Regions from separate parts of the Bradyrhizobium algeriense genome, predicted to be linked through region 2. Evidence: predicted binding sites of a transcription regulator. Region 2 holds the regulator's gene; the other holds the start of a gene.
What was found. Region 2 encodes HrcA, which represses chaperone genes, less so after heat shock. Its sites were predicted from a motif close to GTTAGCACTCNCNNNNNGNGAGTGCTAAC; they were not measured.
Positions count from the first base shown of each region.

Region 1 (7,214 bases), 1.3 Mb from region 2:
CGGGCTCGCGGGCGTAGATCACGGCGGGTTCGGCAATTGGCGAGGCGTCGATCGCAAAAGCCTCACTGGAGAAGCAAAGGCAAGACGCGCTCGCAAGGAGCGCAAGGGAGATTTTTCCGGACATCGACGTACTCTGTACTGATCGTCATTGCGGGTTGGCGGCAGCGGCGCGACGAGCACCGCTGCACGCGATCAATACAAATCAAAACCTAATCGGTTTGGTAAACAGATCAGCCGTTTCGATTCACCATTTCGGCAATCGCGCGCTGATTTGCCCGGTAGCGTTTATTTTGCATGAACGCCGCCCCTCATGGTTAATCGTTGGTATGCGGCCGCGGGCAAACCGCGACCATGACGCGTTCCGGCGTGAACCTCACGTTAAATCGCATCGGTCTAGAACACACACGGAAGTGTAGGGGTGGGAAAAACTCATGTCGGTCAATCGCAAGCGTTTTCGTATTGAACAAGCCCTTCTGGGCGACGCGCCAATTATGATGCCTGCCGCCGAAGGCGGCGAGATCGGCCCGATGCATCGTGAGATCATGGCCGAGCTGCGCGCGATCCGCGCACAGATGGCGGGCTTCGGCCACACCCGCGACGGTTCGACTGTCGCCACGGATATCGCACGCGAGACCGCGGATGCCCACGCGTTGCTGGAAACCTACCGCGCCCAGATCGAGCAGTGCGCGAAGCTGAAAGTCGAGCTCGATCTCATTCACGACGCCATCAACCGCACCAAGCGCGAAATCGCCACCCTGCACGGCAACAGCTTTGACGGCCAGGAAATGGCCAAGGTCAATGGCGAGCTCGGCGCCGTCGTCGGCGGCACCGAACAGGCCACCCAGCAGATTCTCGAGGCCGTCGAGGCGATCGACCAGGCCGCCACCGCATTGTCCAAGAACATCTCGCCCGACCAGCAAAAGCTGCTCAGCGAGGAAATCCAGGAACGCGTCGTCGCGATCTTCGAAGCCTGCAATTTCCAGGACTTGACGGGCCAGCGCATCAGCAAGGTGATGACGACGATGAAATTCATCGAAAAGCACATCATCGAGATGATGGAAATCTGGGGTGGCGTCGATGCCATCAAGGCGCACGCCCCGCCGATCGTCGATACCCGCGAAGGCGACGCCAAGCTGCTGAACGGCCCGAAGCTGGACGGCGACGACGGTCACGCCTCGCAGAACGACATCGACGCGCTGTTCGATTGATCGAACTGGTTAACGCAGACTAAATGGAAACGCCGGCTAGCTGCCGGCGTTTTTTGTTGATTTTTGCGCGGTCATTTCCGGGATGGTGCGTTAGCACCAGACCTCAGATGCGCAATTGCGCATCGGGGAATCTCGAGATTCTCAGGTGCGCAATTGCGCACCATAGTTCGATTCTTCGCATCGCCCCGGAATGACGGCGTCTAATCACGCCCGCGGCGCGCAGCGGACATAGACCATGTTGCCGTAACGGACCGCGGCATCCTTTTCGATGAAGCGGGTCACGAGCACGCGGCCGTCGAACGAGACGATCTCGCGGTCCTGCTCGCCGGGCGTCGGGCCGGGCGGACCGATATAATTCTTGCCGCTCGGGCTGCCCTTGAGGCGCAGTTCCTGCGGGGTGGCCTGGTCGGCCAGATGCATGACAACACCGCCGGAGGTGCCGGCGCCGATCACATAGGGCTGCTTGCACTGCCCGCGCGCCGCGGCTTCGGTGCGGGCGCGGTCGTTGGGATTCTGGAACGAGGCGAGGCCCCAGCGGCCGACGATCTCGTCGGAGCGGATGGTGGCCGGCATATCGGGCGCGACGCCGGGCTCGGCCTCGGGCGCCGAACTGGACGACAGCGACGGCAGGCTCATGCTGCTGCACGCTGCCAGCAAGATCGTCAGCGCCGATGCGATCGCCAGATTGGCAACCGTACGCGCATTACGTGAGCTGATCATCGTATTCCCCCGAGCAATTCCTTGGCCGCTCCCGTCAAGCAGCCAATCGTAAAAAGCCTGCCGGAGCAATGACGTCCGTTAAATTACGCCGCTGCGCCGATTTGGTTTCTGTGGGACCATCCTATATTGGCCTCAAGAAGGCCTTAACCCCCTTGTTTGCTTGACAGGATCAGCGCCAAGCCATATTCCCCGGCCCCACGTTTAGCACTCAAATCCGACGATTGCTAAGGGTCATGCTGTCCCGCCCGGGGCGGCGTCGAATACGCGGCATTATCAGCCATTTTCGTGGCACAGACCTGAAACCACGCCTTCCATGGAACTTCAAGAGGAGACGTCATGGCCAAATCCAAATTCCGTCCGCTGCACGACCGCGTCGTGGTCAAGCGCATCGATGCCGAAGAGAAGACCAAGGGCGGCATCATCATTCCCGATAGCGCCAAGGAAAAGCCGTCGCAGGGCGAAGTCACCGCCGTGGGCCCGGGCGGCCGCGACGAGGCCGGCAAGCTGATTCCGATCGACCTCAAGGTCGGCGACCGCGTGCTGTTCGGCAAATGGTCGGGCACCGAGGTCAAGCTCGACGGCGAGGAACTCCTGATCATGAAGGAGAGCGACATCATGGGCGTGCTGAGCTGAGCCGATAGATCCGAGCGGTAACCGCACCCACAGGTGTCATGCCCGGACTTGATCCGGGCATCCATCATTCTTCTGAAGAGTCTTACGCAGGCGATGGATTGCCGGGTCAAGCCCGGCAATGACGAGCTAACAACGCGGCAAGGGCCGTACCCATCATTCCAGGAGCAATTCAAATGGCTGCCAAAGACGTTAAATTTTCCGGCGACGCCCGCGACCGCATGCTGCGCGGCGTCGACGTTCTCGCCAACGCGGTGAAGGTGACGCTCGGTCCGAAGGGCCGCAACGTCGTGATCGAGAAGAGTTTTGGCGCACCCCGCATCACCAAGGACGGCGTCACCGTCGCCAAGGAAATCGAACTCGAGGACAAGTTCGAGAACATGGGCGCGCAGATGCTGCGCGAGGTCGCCTCCAAGACCAACGACACCGCCGGCGACGGCACCACCACCGCGACCGTGCTGGCGCAGGCGATCGTGCGCGAAGGCGCCAAGTCGGTCGCTGCCGGCATGAACCCGATGGATCTGAAGCGTGGCATCGACATCGCGGTCCACGCCGTCGTCAAGGATCTCGAAAAGCGCGCCAAGCCGGTCGCCTCTTCGTCCGAGGTCGCCCAGATCGGCACCATCTCGGCCAACGGCGACACCGCCATCGGCAAGATGATCGCCCAGGCGATGCAGAAGGTCGGCAATGAAGGCGTCATCACGGTCGAGGAGAACAAGTCGCTCGAGACCGAAGTCGACATCGTCGAGGGCATGAAGTTCGACCGCGGCTACCTGTCGCCCTACTTCATCACCAACGCCGAAAAGATGACGGCCGAACTCGAAGACGTCTACGTGCTGCTGCACGAGAAGAAGCTGTCGGGCCTGCAGTCGATGCTGCCGGTGCTGGAAGCCGTGGTGCAGTCCGGCCGTCCGCTTTTGATCATCGCCGAGGACGTCGAGGGCGAAGCGCTGGCGACGCTGGTGGTGAACCGCCTGCGCGGCGGCCTGAAGGTCGCCGCCGTCAAGGCGCCGGGCTTCGGCGATCGTCGCAAGGCGATGCTGGAAGACATCGCGATCCTGACCGGCGGTCAGCTGATCTCGGATGAACTCGGCATGAAGCTCGAAAGCGTCACCATCAACATGCTCGGCCGCGCCGGCAAGGTGGTGATCGACAAGGAGAACACCACGATCGTCAAGGGCGCCGGCAAGAAGAAGGACATCGAAGCCCGCGTCACGCAGATCAAGGCGCAGATCGAGGAAACCACCTCGGACTACGACCGCGAGAAGCTGCAGGAGCGCCTTGCGAAACTGGCGGGCGGCGTCGCCGTGATTCGCGTCGGCGGCGCGACCGAAGTCGAGGTCAAGGAAAAGAAGGACCGCGTCGAGGACGCCCTCAACGCGACCCGCGCGGCCGTGCAGGAAGGCATCGTGCCGGGCGGCGGCGTGGCGCTGCTCCGCGCCAAGAAGGCCGTCGGCCGCATCAACAACGACAATTCCGACGTCCAGGCCGGTATCAATATCGTGCTGAAGGCGCTGGAAGCTCCGGTTCGCCAGATCTCGGAAAACGCCGGTGTCGAAGGCTCGATCGTGGTCGGCAAGATCCTCGAGAACAAGTCCGAGACCTTCGGCTTCGACGCCCAGACCGAGGAATATGTCGACATGGTCGACAAGGGCATCATCGACCCGGCCAAGGTGGTGCGGACGGCGCTGCAGGACGCTTCGTCGGTCGCGGGCCTGCTGGTGACCACCGAAGCCATGGTCGCCGAACTGCCGAGAGAGCCGGCGCCGGCGATGCCCGGCGGTGGCGGCGGCATGGGCGGAATGGGCGGCATGGGCTTCTAGAGCATTATCGGTTCTGATTGAATCAGAACCGAAGCTCTAGATTCTTGTTTTGACGCGTTTTCTTCACGCGAACCGGTACCCACTTCGCTCGAAAACGCTATAAAGCCCGGCTTTCCCGAGTAAACAGATCGAAGGCCGCCTCCGGGCGGCCTTCTTTTTTGGCTTTTTTGGCAATGAAGCGCGCCCGATCCGGTTCAGGACGTGCTTGGCTCGAAAACGCTGCCGGGGTTTGCTACTTACGACCCCTGCCGATTCCATCGTTTCAGGGAATTTCATATGCGCGCGCGGTTCCTTCTCCTGCTCGGTCTGATCACGGTCTCCCCGGGCCTCGCTTTCGCCCAGATGAAACTTCCCTCCAAGACGGCGCCGGGCGCCATCGAGACGCGCTATTTCACCGCGATCGACGGCCTGATGGACGGCAATGCCGACGTCATCCTAAAGGAAACCCGGCAGGGCAAGAACGTCATCGCAGCTACCCTCGACGTCTGCTACCCCGTCGCGAAGGGCTCCGACCGCAAGGACCGCTTCGTCGCCAATCTCGCCGTCCTCAACGGGCAGAACCTGACGGGCACCACGCAGAGCCTCGGTGACAAGCAGCCGGTCATCGTCAAGCTGTCGCGTAAGCCTGTCGGCGACACCTTCGAGTTCCGCGGCCAGATCACGATTGGCCAGACCGTGACCGAAGTGACCTCGACTGATAATTCCGATCTCAGCGAGAAGGAATTCCTCGACAACCAGACCAGCGACGACGGCATCACCCCTGCGCCAAAGGATTTTACCGACGTTTCGCCGGAGGCGTTCGGCGTGCGGGTCAAGCTCGACGCCGCGCTCGATTTCCTCAAAAGCCTGAAGGGCGAGGCTGTCGAGGTCGGACTCTCGAGCCTTTCGATCTCCTGCGATGCGCTGCGCGCCGGCGAGCAGACCATCAACCTCACGGCCGATCCGGAGCGCACGGCCGCGCTGATTGCCAAGGCCAAATCGATGCCGGGCGTGGTTGCGGCGGGATGGACCAGCGGTTCTGTCGAGATGGACCGCACCATCCGCTTTGCGGCCGCCGAATGGCGCGACGGCGACAAGATCAACAAGGACAAGATCGCATCGGCGATATCAGCCGTTCTCTCCAGGACGCTCGCAGCCAAGGCGGCGGGCGCCGACTGGGACGCCAATACCGGAAAACTGACGTTGACCTTCAAGCGGCCGAGCCCGGTCTATCCGCCGCTCGGGCTCACCGAAACCGTCGAGGTCACCGCGCTGGTCTCGCCGGACAAACCCGGCGCAACCGACCGGCTGATGCTGTGGATCTCGAGCCCGGTGATTACCACCGCAGATGAAGGCACAGGCCCCAAGCTGAACCTGTCGGAAGAGTCCACCGGCGACGAGGAAGGCGGCGAACCGAAGGATGACAATGGTTCGGTCGAGGCCCTGGCCAAGGAGTTCAAGGGCCAGCGCTGGGACGCGGACAAGTCGGTGTGGAAGTGATCCGCATGCCGGCACGACAGGGTGACCGGCAGGCTGCGCACGCGTCAATGCCCCCATAGCGGACCAGTGCGCAAATGATCCGGTCCCGGGCTTTGATTGTTAAGATTCGATTCAGCTTCCGGGAACATCATCGGTTCACCGAAAATTGGGTCACGCCATGCAAGACCGCGAGCCGAGTACCTTTGAAATTTGGTCGGGGAATGTGGTTCGCGACCGGCGGCCGCAGCCACCCGCGGGCCTGTGGAATTTCCTCAAATCCGATCGCGACGAAGTATTGGTGGTGCGGGAGCCATTTGGCGATCAGGCACGCGCCGCTTTGCTGGTCACTGTCGCACTGGTGGCAAGCTTTGGACTGGGATGGGCCGGCGGCCTGAACTGGCCCGAGTTCGCAAGCGAGCTCGGCCTTGTGGAACTAGCGCAGAAAGAAACGCCCGCGCCGCGAATTTCCGAGGCACGATCGAGCGGCAGGATTGAAGGCGCTCGAAAGACGGCATCCGCGTCCGATTCGCCCGCCATTGTCGGGAGCATTCCTAAGCCACCCGCCCTGTTGCCGGGCGGTGCACGCCCGTCTGCGGGCCCGGCCCCCCAGGCAAATGCGGGCCCTTCGGCCGCTGCGATCGCGATGCGGCAGCCTTTGGTGGCGGCGCCGGAAACCAAGCCGGCGACGATTCCCGGCTGGACGGTGGTCGATGTCAGGGACGGCACCGCTGTTCTCGAAGGTCCTGACGGAATCCGGATGGCCGCACGCGGCGACACCATTCCCGGGCTAGGACGCGTGGAGTCCATCGTGCGCTGGGGCAACCGCTGGGTCATTGCCACCGCCAGCGGATTGATCGCGACGCAGTAACCGGGCCTTCCGCGCTAGAGCATGCTTCAACTGAGTCGAATCATGCTCGTCGATCATCTTCTTGTTTGAGCATGATCTCCGGGCAAACGCTCCGCGTTTGTCCCGAGGGAAAACCGGTGTCCACTTTTCCGGATCGTGCTCTAGTTCGTGTTGATGCGAAACCGCAGCGTCTTCGCGCCGACGAACGACACGAAATCGCCCTGCCGCTTCCAGGTGCCGGCATCTGTCAGCGCCGCGATCAACTCGTCATCGGCTTGCGCCCGGTCCGGCGGACAGGGCCGGTTTTCCATCGCGCCGGCGACGAAGATCACGGTGTTGCCGGCAACCGAAAACTGGCCCTTGCCGCCCTTGCACCAGAGTTCGAGCACCACCTCGCCGGCATCGCCGATCTCCAGATTGGGTATCCGCTTGGAGCCGGGCTGGCGGTTCACGTCGAGTTGCATTTCCGTTCCGAACGGAAAGCCGTCATCGGCCAGCGCCGGGCTGAAATGCAGGGCGGTTGCGATC
Region 1 covers NZ_JAZHRV010000001.1:5,927,057-5,934,270, forward strand. The annotation lists gene V1286_RS28635 (L,D-transpeptidase) at 1-124, opposite strand, end outside; gene V1286_RS28640 (protein phosphatase CheZ) at 432-1,208, shown strand; gene V1286_RS28645 (hypothetical protein) at 1,413-1,928, opposite strand; gene V1286_RS28650 (co-chaperone GroES) at 2,265-2,561, shown strand; gene groL (chaperonin GroEL) at 2,735-4,381, shown strand; gene V1286_RS28660 (hypothetical protein) at 4,658-5,860, shown strand; gene V1286_RS28665 (hypothetical protein) at 6,018-6,707, shown strand; gene V1286_RS28670 (META domain-containing protein) at 6,848-7,214, opposite strand, start outside.
Region 1: a site for HrcA is predicted at 2,129-2,157, ahead of V1286_RS28650 (co-chaperone GroES). Genes of this name have one in related genera too.

Region 2 (7,214 bases):
ATCACGCGGAAGTGCTTCGCGAGGTCGGGCATGATCTTGTGAAATTGCCACCAAGTTTGGCCCCCGCCGCCGAGAAGGAAAAGCGGTTGCCCAGAGCCTCCTTGGACGAAGTGGAGCCGAATGCCGTTCACGTCCGCATCGTCATTCGAAAATCCCGGCAGTCGCTTGACCAGCGCCTGATCAGAAGTGTCGGCAAGAGCCTCATCCGACGCGCGATAGGTGGAGGGAACGACGGCATTTTCGTCGGCCTCTGCCGGCGAAGTCGCGAAGGCGAGCACAAGCGCCCCTATGCCCTCCGCAAGCGTTTCGCGCCTCGTCGTTTCCGTGTTAGCACCCATGAAAGGCCCACTGCTTCACTGTGTTGGGCGGTAACGCGTGAGCGCGAGGCACGGTTCCATTCAGGATGCATGTGCAGCCACCAAAGACCCCGCCATTGCATTGAACTGGTTGCGATTACAGTGACAGCGCACAAAATTCCCTGAGCCGATGCACATCTCCGCCATCCAGGTCGGTCAAATGCCATCACCGCAATTCTGATGCGAAACGCTGGTCGCGGCGGAAGCAAGGCGCGTAGCCCGGGTGGAGCGAAGCGTATCCCGGGAACGGTCTGGCAAGCAGATACACTTGTCCCGGATTGCGCTGCGCTTCATCCGGGCTACGGGTGATTTGCTACGCGGCAAGATCCGCCACGACGGCGTCGAGCACGGGGAATCCGTCCTTGGTCACGCGCAAGCGCCCATCGGCTTCGACAGTGATCGCACCTTCGTCGCGCAATATGGCGATCCGGTTCGGATCGAGCGCGCGGCCGGACAAGGCCGCATAGCATTTGGGGTCGATGCCTTCGGCGAGGCGTAATCCCATCAGCAGATATTCGTCGGCGCGCTCTTCGCTGTTGAGCGAATCGTCGGTCACGACGCCATGGCCGTTGGCCTCGACGCGCATCAGCCAGGCCTCGGGGCGCTTTTCAGTCGCGGTCGCATGTCTCGCGCCGTCGATGTCCAGCCGCCCATGGGCGCCCGGACCGATGCCGGCATATTCGTCACCGCGCCAATAGACGAGATTGTGCTGGCATGCCGCGCCTGCGCGGGCGTGATTGGAAATCTCGTAGGCCGGCAAGCCATGATGCGCGCAGACTTCCTGCGTCACATCGTAGAGCGCGCGGGCAACCGCCTCGTCCGGGGTCTTCAATTTGCCGGCCGCATGCAGGCCGAAGAACGGCGTGCCTTCCTCGATCGTGAGTTGGTAGAGCGAGAGATGTTCGGCGGCTTCCGAGATCGCGAGCTTCAATTCGTCCGCCCACATCTGCGGCGTCTGGTCGGGGCGGGCGTAGATCAGGTCGAACGAGTAACGGTCGAACGCGCTGCGTGCGATCGCGACCGCGTCCAGCGCCTCGCGCGCGCTGTGCAATCGTCCCAGCCCCTTCAGCGAGGCGTCATCGAGCGCCTGCACGCCGAGCGAGACACGGTTGACGCCGGCTGCGCGATAGCCGCGAAACCGCGTAGCTTCCACGCTGGTCGGATTGGCCTCCAGCGTCACCTCGACATTGTCGGCGACGCGCCAATGCTTGCCGATCGAATCCAGGATGGTGCCTACGGTTTGCGGCTGCATCAACGACGGGGTGCCGCCGCCGAGAAAGATCGACGTGACGGTGCGTCCCGGCGCGCGCGCCGCTGTTGTTTCGATCTCGCGCGCAAACGCACGGGAAAATCTTTCCTCGTCGATCGGCGCGTGGCGGACGTGGCTGTTGAAGTCGCAATACGGGCACTTCGACAGGCAAAATGGCCAGTGCACGTAGACGCCGAAGGCGGTCCGCTTCGGGTAGTGGCGTTCGGCGCTAGCCAAGGCAGATCTCCGCCAGTTTGACGAAGGCGCGCGCCCGGTGCGACAGGCCGAGGCCGAGCGGCGGCAGGCCGTGTTTCTCGATCGAGGTCATCTCGCCAAAGGTTCTGACGTGCCCATCGGGCAGGAATGCCGGATCATAGCCGAAACCGGCGGTGCCGCGCGGCGGCCATACCAGAGTTCCATCGGCGCGGGCCTCGACCTCTTCGAGATGACCGTCGGGCCAGGCGACGCAAAGGGCCGAGACGAAATGCGCACTTCGCTTATCGGGCGTGGTCGCGCCACGTTCCTGCAGCAGGCGTTCGATACGGCTCATCGCCGCCATGAAATCCTTGCCCTCGCCGGCCCAGCGCGCCGAGTAAATGCCGGGCGCGCCATCCAGCGCATCGACGACGAGGCCGGAATCATCGGCAAAGGCCGGAAGCTGGGAAGCCTGCGCCGCCGCGATCGCCTTGATCGCCGCATTCGCCCGAAACGTCTGGCCGGTTTCCTCGGGCTCGCCAAGGCCCAGCTCGCCCGCGGAAACGGCCTCGACGCCATGCGGCGCCAGCAGTTCCCGCATCTCGGCGAGCTTGCCGGGATTGTGGGTCGCGATCACGAGCCGGCCTGTGATTCGACGGTGCATGTGCGATCAGACTACGCGACGGCCAGCTTCTGCAAGTCCACCAGACGCGCGACACCCTTGCGCGCCAGTTCCATCAGCGCGAGGAACTCGTCCTGCGAGAACGGCGTCTTCTCGGCGGTGCCCTGCACCTCGATGATGCGGCCGTCGCCGGTCATGACGAAATTGGCGTCGGTCTCGGCCTCGGAATCCTCGGCATAGTCGAGGTCGAGCACCGGCGTGCCCTGATAGATGCCGCAGGAGATCGCGGCGACATTGTCGCGCAGAACGTTCATTTTCAGCATGTTGCGGCTCTTCATCCACGCGATGCAGTCGGCCAGCGCCACCCAGGCGCCGGTGATCGAGGCGGTGCGGGTGCCGCCATCGGCCTGGATCACGTCGCAATCGACCGTGATCTGGCGCTCGCCCAGAGCTTCGAGGTCGACAGCTGCGCGCAAGCTGCGGCCGATCAGCCGCTGGATTTCGACGGTGCGGCCGCCCTGCTTTCCGGCGGCGGCCTCGCGGCGGGTGCGTTCCAGGGTGGCGCGCGGCAGCATGCCATATTCGGCGGTGACCCAGCCGCGGCCCTGGCCCTTCAGCCACGGCGGCAGCCGTTCTTCCAGGGTGGCGGTGACCAGCACATGGGTGTCGCCGAATTTCACCATGCAGGAACCTTCGGCATATTTGACCACGCCGCGTTCCAGCGACACGGGGCGCAGCTCATCGGGCGCACGGCGGCTTGGCCGCATGGGAAATCCTTTCGAAATCGAGCGAAAACTGGTTCGCGGTGCTTGTAGGTGGGGGCGTGGGCAGCGGCAAGGGCTTTTGGCCGCGTTGGCGGGGAAAGGGATGCTTGTCATTGGCCCGCCGGAGCGACAAATTAGGGGTCCAAGGAGTTAAGCCGTGGCCCACCACGATCCGATTGGCCTGATCGCACCGCATGCCGGGCTTGCCCAGCTCAACGAGCGTTCGCGCGACATTTTTCGTCAAATCGTCGAGAGTTATCTCGCCACCGGCGACCCCGTCGGCTCGCGCAACATTTCTCGCCTGATCGCGGTGCCGCTGTCGCCGGCTTCCGTCCGCAACGTCATGTCGGACCTCGAAGCGCTCGGGCTGATCTATGCGCCGCATACCTCGGCAGGGCGGCTGCCGACCGAACTCGGCCTGCGCTTCTTCGTCGACGCGCTGATGCAGGTCGGTGACCTCACCGAACCCGAGCGGGAATCGATCCAGAGCCAGCTTGCGTCCGTCGGGCGCGCGCAATCGGTCGAGGCGGCGCTGGGTGAAGCGTTGACGCGGTTGTCCGGCCTGACGCGGGCCGCGGCCGTGGTGCTGACCGCCAAATCCAATTCGCGGCTAAAACACATCGAGTTCGTCCGGCTCGAGCCGGAGCGTGCGCTGGTGGTGCTGGTCGGCGAAGACGGCCAGGTCGAAAACCGCGTGCTGACGCTGCCGCCCGGCGTTCCTTCCTCGGCGCTGACGGAGGCGACCAATTTCCTCAATGCGCGGATTCGCGGCCGCACGCTCGCCGAAGCGCGGCTCGAGCTCGAAACCGCGCTGACGCAGAGCCGCGCCGAACTCGACCAATTGACGCAGAAGGTGATCGCGGCCGGCATCGCGAGCTGGTCCGGCGGCGACAATGACGACCGCCAATTGATCGTGCGCGGCCACGCCAATTTGCTCGAAGACCTGCATGCGCTGGAGGATCTCGAACGCGTCAAGTCGCTGTTCGACGATCTCGAGACCAAGCGCGGCGTGATCGATCTGTTGGGCCGGGCCGAGCGCGCCGAAGGCGTCAGGATTTTCATCGGATCGGAGAACAAGCTGTTTTCGCTGTCCGGTTCCTCCACCATCATCGCCCCCTATGGCGACGCCGCGGGCCGCATCGTCGGCGTTCTCGGCGTGATCGGGCCGACGCGGCTGAACTATGCAAGGGTGATTCCGACCGTGGACTACGCCGCCCGGATCGTCAGCCGGATGCTGGGTGGCTAATCCGCCCCGGATGGGGCGGCTGGTTATGCTTGATTTTCGGCCCCTAAAGCACGATATCCCGCCTAGCAAATCCCCATCGAACCAGATGCGTTTTTTGAGAAGGCAGTCTTATGACCGATCCCAACCGGCCGAGTGACGACGAGCTGAAGCAGGCCCAGACCGGCGAGCCCGTGGTCTCAAAACCCTACATCATGCCCGACGATCCCGAGGAAGGGTCGAATGAGGCCCTGACCAAGGAACTGGCCGAGACGCGCGACAAGATGCTGCGCACGCTGGCGGAAATGGAAAATTTGCGCCAGCGCACCAGGCGCGAGGTGGCCGATTCCAAGATGTATGGAATCACCGGGTTTGCGCGCGACATTCTCGATATCGCCGACAATCTGCAGCGCGCGCTCGACGCGATCCCGGCCGAGGCCAGGGAAACCGCCGATCCCGGCATCAAGGCCTTCATCGAGGGCGTCGAGCTGACCGAGCGTTCGCTGCTCAACACGCTGGAGAAGAACGGCGTCAAGAAGTTCGATCCGTCGGGCGAGAAGTTTGATCCGAATTTCCAGCAGGCGATGTACGAAGTGCCTGACCCGTCCGTCCCGTCCGGGACCGTGGTCCAGGTCGTGCAGGCCGGCTTCATGATCGGCGAGCGCGTGCTGCGCCCGGCGCTGGTCGCCGTCTCCAAGGGCGGCGCCAAGGCCGCGCCGGCCAACAACGAACCGAACAGCGCGGCGTAACTAGACCCTCATGGTGAGGAGGCGCGCAAGCGCCGTCTCCGGACGATACTATGCATCGCCGGGCGAACCATGCGGCCCAACTTGGGCCTTCATCCTTCGAGACGCGCGCAGGCGCGCTCCTCCAGCGACGAGCGCAATGGCGCTCGCGCAGGGATGAGGGTTTGGCAGTTTGTTTTCCGCCTCTAAGCCGCGATATCGTCCGACTTGATGCGCTTGACGCCGGCCTTGGTCATGTCGGCCCAGGCCTTTGCGAGCGAGCCCTGGGTGTCGATGCCGCGGCAGGCGTCTTCGATCACATAGGTTTCAAAACCCGCCTTGCGCGCGTCGAGCGCGCTCCATGCCACGCAGAAGTCGGTGGCGAGGCCGGCGAGGAACACCCGCTTCACCCTGCGCGCCTTCAGGTAAGCGGCGAGCCCCGTCGTGGTCTTGCCGTCAGCCTCGGTGAAGGCCGAATAGCTGTCGACGTTCTTGTTGAAACCCTTGCGGATGACGAGCCCGGCATGCGGGATCGCGAGGTCCTTCGACAGCGACGCCCCCTCGGTGCCCTGCACGCAATGGTCGGGCCACAGCACCTGCTTGCCGTAGGGGAGATTAACGGTTTCGAACGGCTTCTTGCCGGAATGGGTGGAGGCGAACGAGACGTGGCCCGCGGTGTGCCAGTCCTGCGTCATCACCACATTGGCAAAACCCTTGGCGATGCGGTTGATGATGGGCACGACCTGCTCGCCGTCTTTGACCGCGAGGCTGCCGCCCGGCAGGAAGCAGTTTTGCACGTCGATGACGAGCAGCGCGGATGCTTCGTCGGGCTTGATCGGCGCCGCCCAAAGCGCCGATGGAACGAGGGCAGCGACCGACGTCGCGCCGAGACCTGTCAGAACCAGCCTGCGAGTAAACATGGTGCGTCTCCCCGGTTATGAACCCGACCGGGGAGAAGGCTAGTTCCATGTGTGTACAAACGAAAGCCCGAAGTTTCGGCGCGCTTGCAAATTTCCGGATCAGGTTCGCGGATGGATTCCGTCGCGCACCGCGCGGAAGCGCGGAAAGGCCTTGGTCCAGTCGTTGCGCGGCGAAGAGCCGATGATGCGCATCGAGCTCTGGGAGCCGAACCGCACCCACTGCACGATGGTAACAGGCGTATTATCCTTGCCGCTGGTGGCGTCGATCCGCGTCTCGTAGCCGGGCTGGCCATCGATGCGGACCGGCTCCGACATCGTGATCCTGCCGTCGCGCACGCCGGGAATGGTGGTTGCGATCTGCTGGGCGAAACGGCCGCGATCATCGGGGGACGCCGCCGTCGAGCCGATCAGGCCGATGATCATGAAGGGCGCGACTTCGAAGCCGGTCTTTTCGTCGCCGTCGGAGAGAATGAGAGCTGCGCCCGGCGCCAGCGTGCGGATGTTCTTGAAGCTCGAGAGCTCGCTCATCTTGAACGGCATCATTCCGAGCTGCTCCTCGACCGGAACCTCGTTGCGGATCACGGCGGAAGCAAACATCTGGCGGATGGCGTCGTCGGTATAGATCTTGGAGGCGTTCTCCGGCACCTGCACGGCGACATAGCCGGAGAAGGTAGGGCCGGGCAGGATCATCGAATAGCGGCGCACATTGCCGGCGCCGTCCTTGGCGTTTTCCTTGCCGTTTTCGACGGTGTAATAGGCGAGCCCCGCCGCAGTCTCGATGCTCTCCGGCTTGATGCCGCCGGCGCCGCCCGGGTTGGCCTTGAAGGCATTGGCGACCTCGCCATAGGCCTCGGCGGGAAGGTCCGTGACCAGCACCTTGACGCCGTGGTCCTCGGTCTCGAAGCCGATGAACGCTCTCGCCTTGTTGAGGCCGACCAGTGGCGTCATGCCCACCCTGGCGCCCGGCGGGAAGACCGGGTCGGCGGCGAACGCGGAAGAGAATACGGTAGAGTTGGCGGCAACGGTCAGGGCAATCGCAGCGAAATATCGAAGTAGCTTCATGGAGCATCTACCGGGTTTGCATGGGGCCGTTCAGTGGGGCCGACGATGCAGCTAGGAATCTCTAGTGGAATTTTGGAGTCTTGCGGTCACGACAGGGGT
Region 2 covers NZ_JAZHRV010000001.1:7,177,528-7,184,741, reverse strand. The annotation lists gene V1286_RS34520 (alpha/beta fold hydrolase) at 1-338, opposite strand, end outside; gene hemW (radical SAM family heme chaperone HemW) at 670-1,842, opposite strand; gene rdgB (RdgB/HAM1 family non-canonical purine NTP pyrophosphatase) at 1,835-2,464, opposite strand; gene rph (ribonuclease PH) at 2,476-3,189, opposite strand; gene hrcA (heat-inducible transcriptional repressor HrcA) at 3,344-4,432, shown strand; gene grpE (nucleotide exchange factor GrpE) at 4,543-5,157, shown strand; gene pncA (bifunctional nicotinamidase/pyrazinamidase) at 5,340-6,053, opposite strand; gene V1286_RS34485 (hypothetical protein) at 6,153-7,115, opposite strand.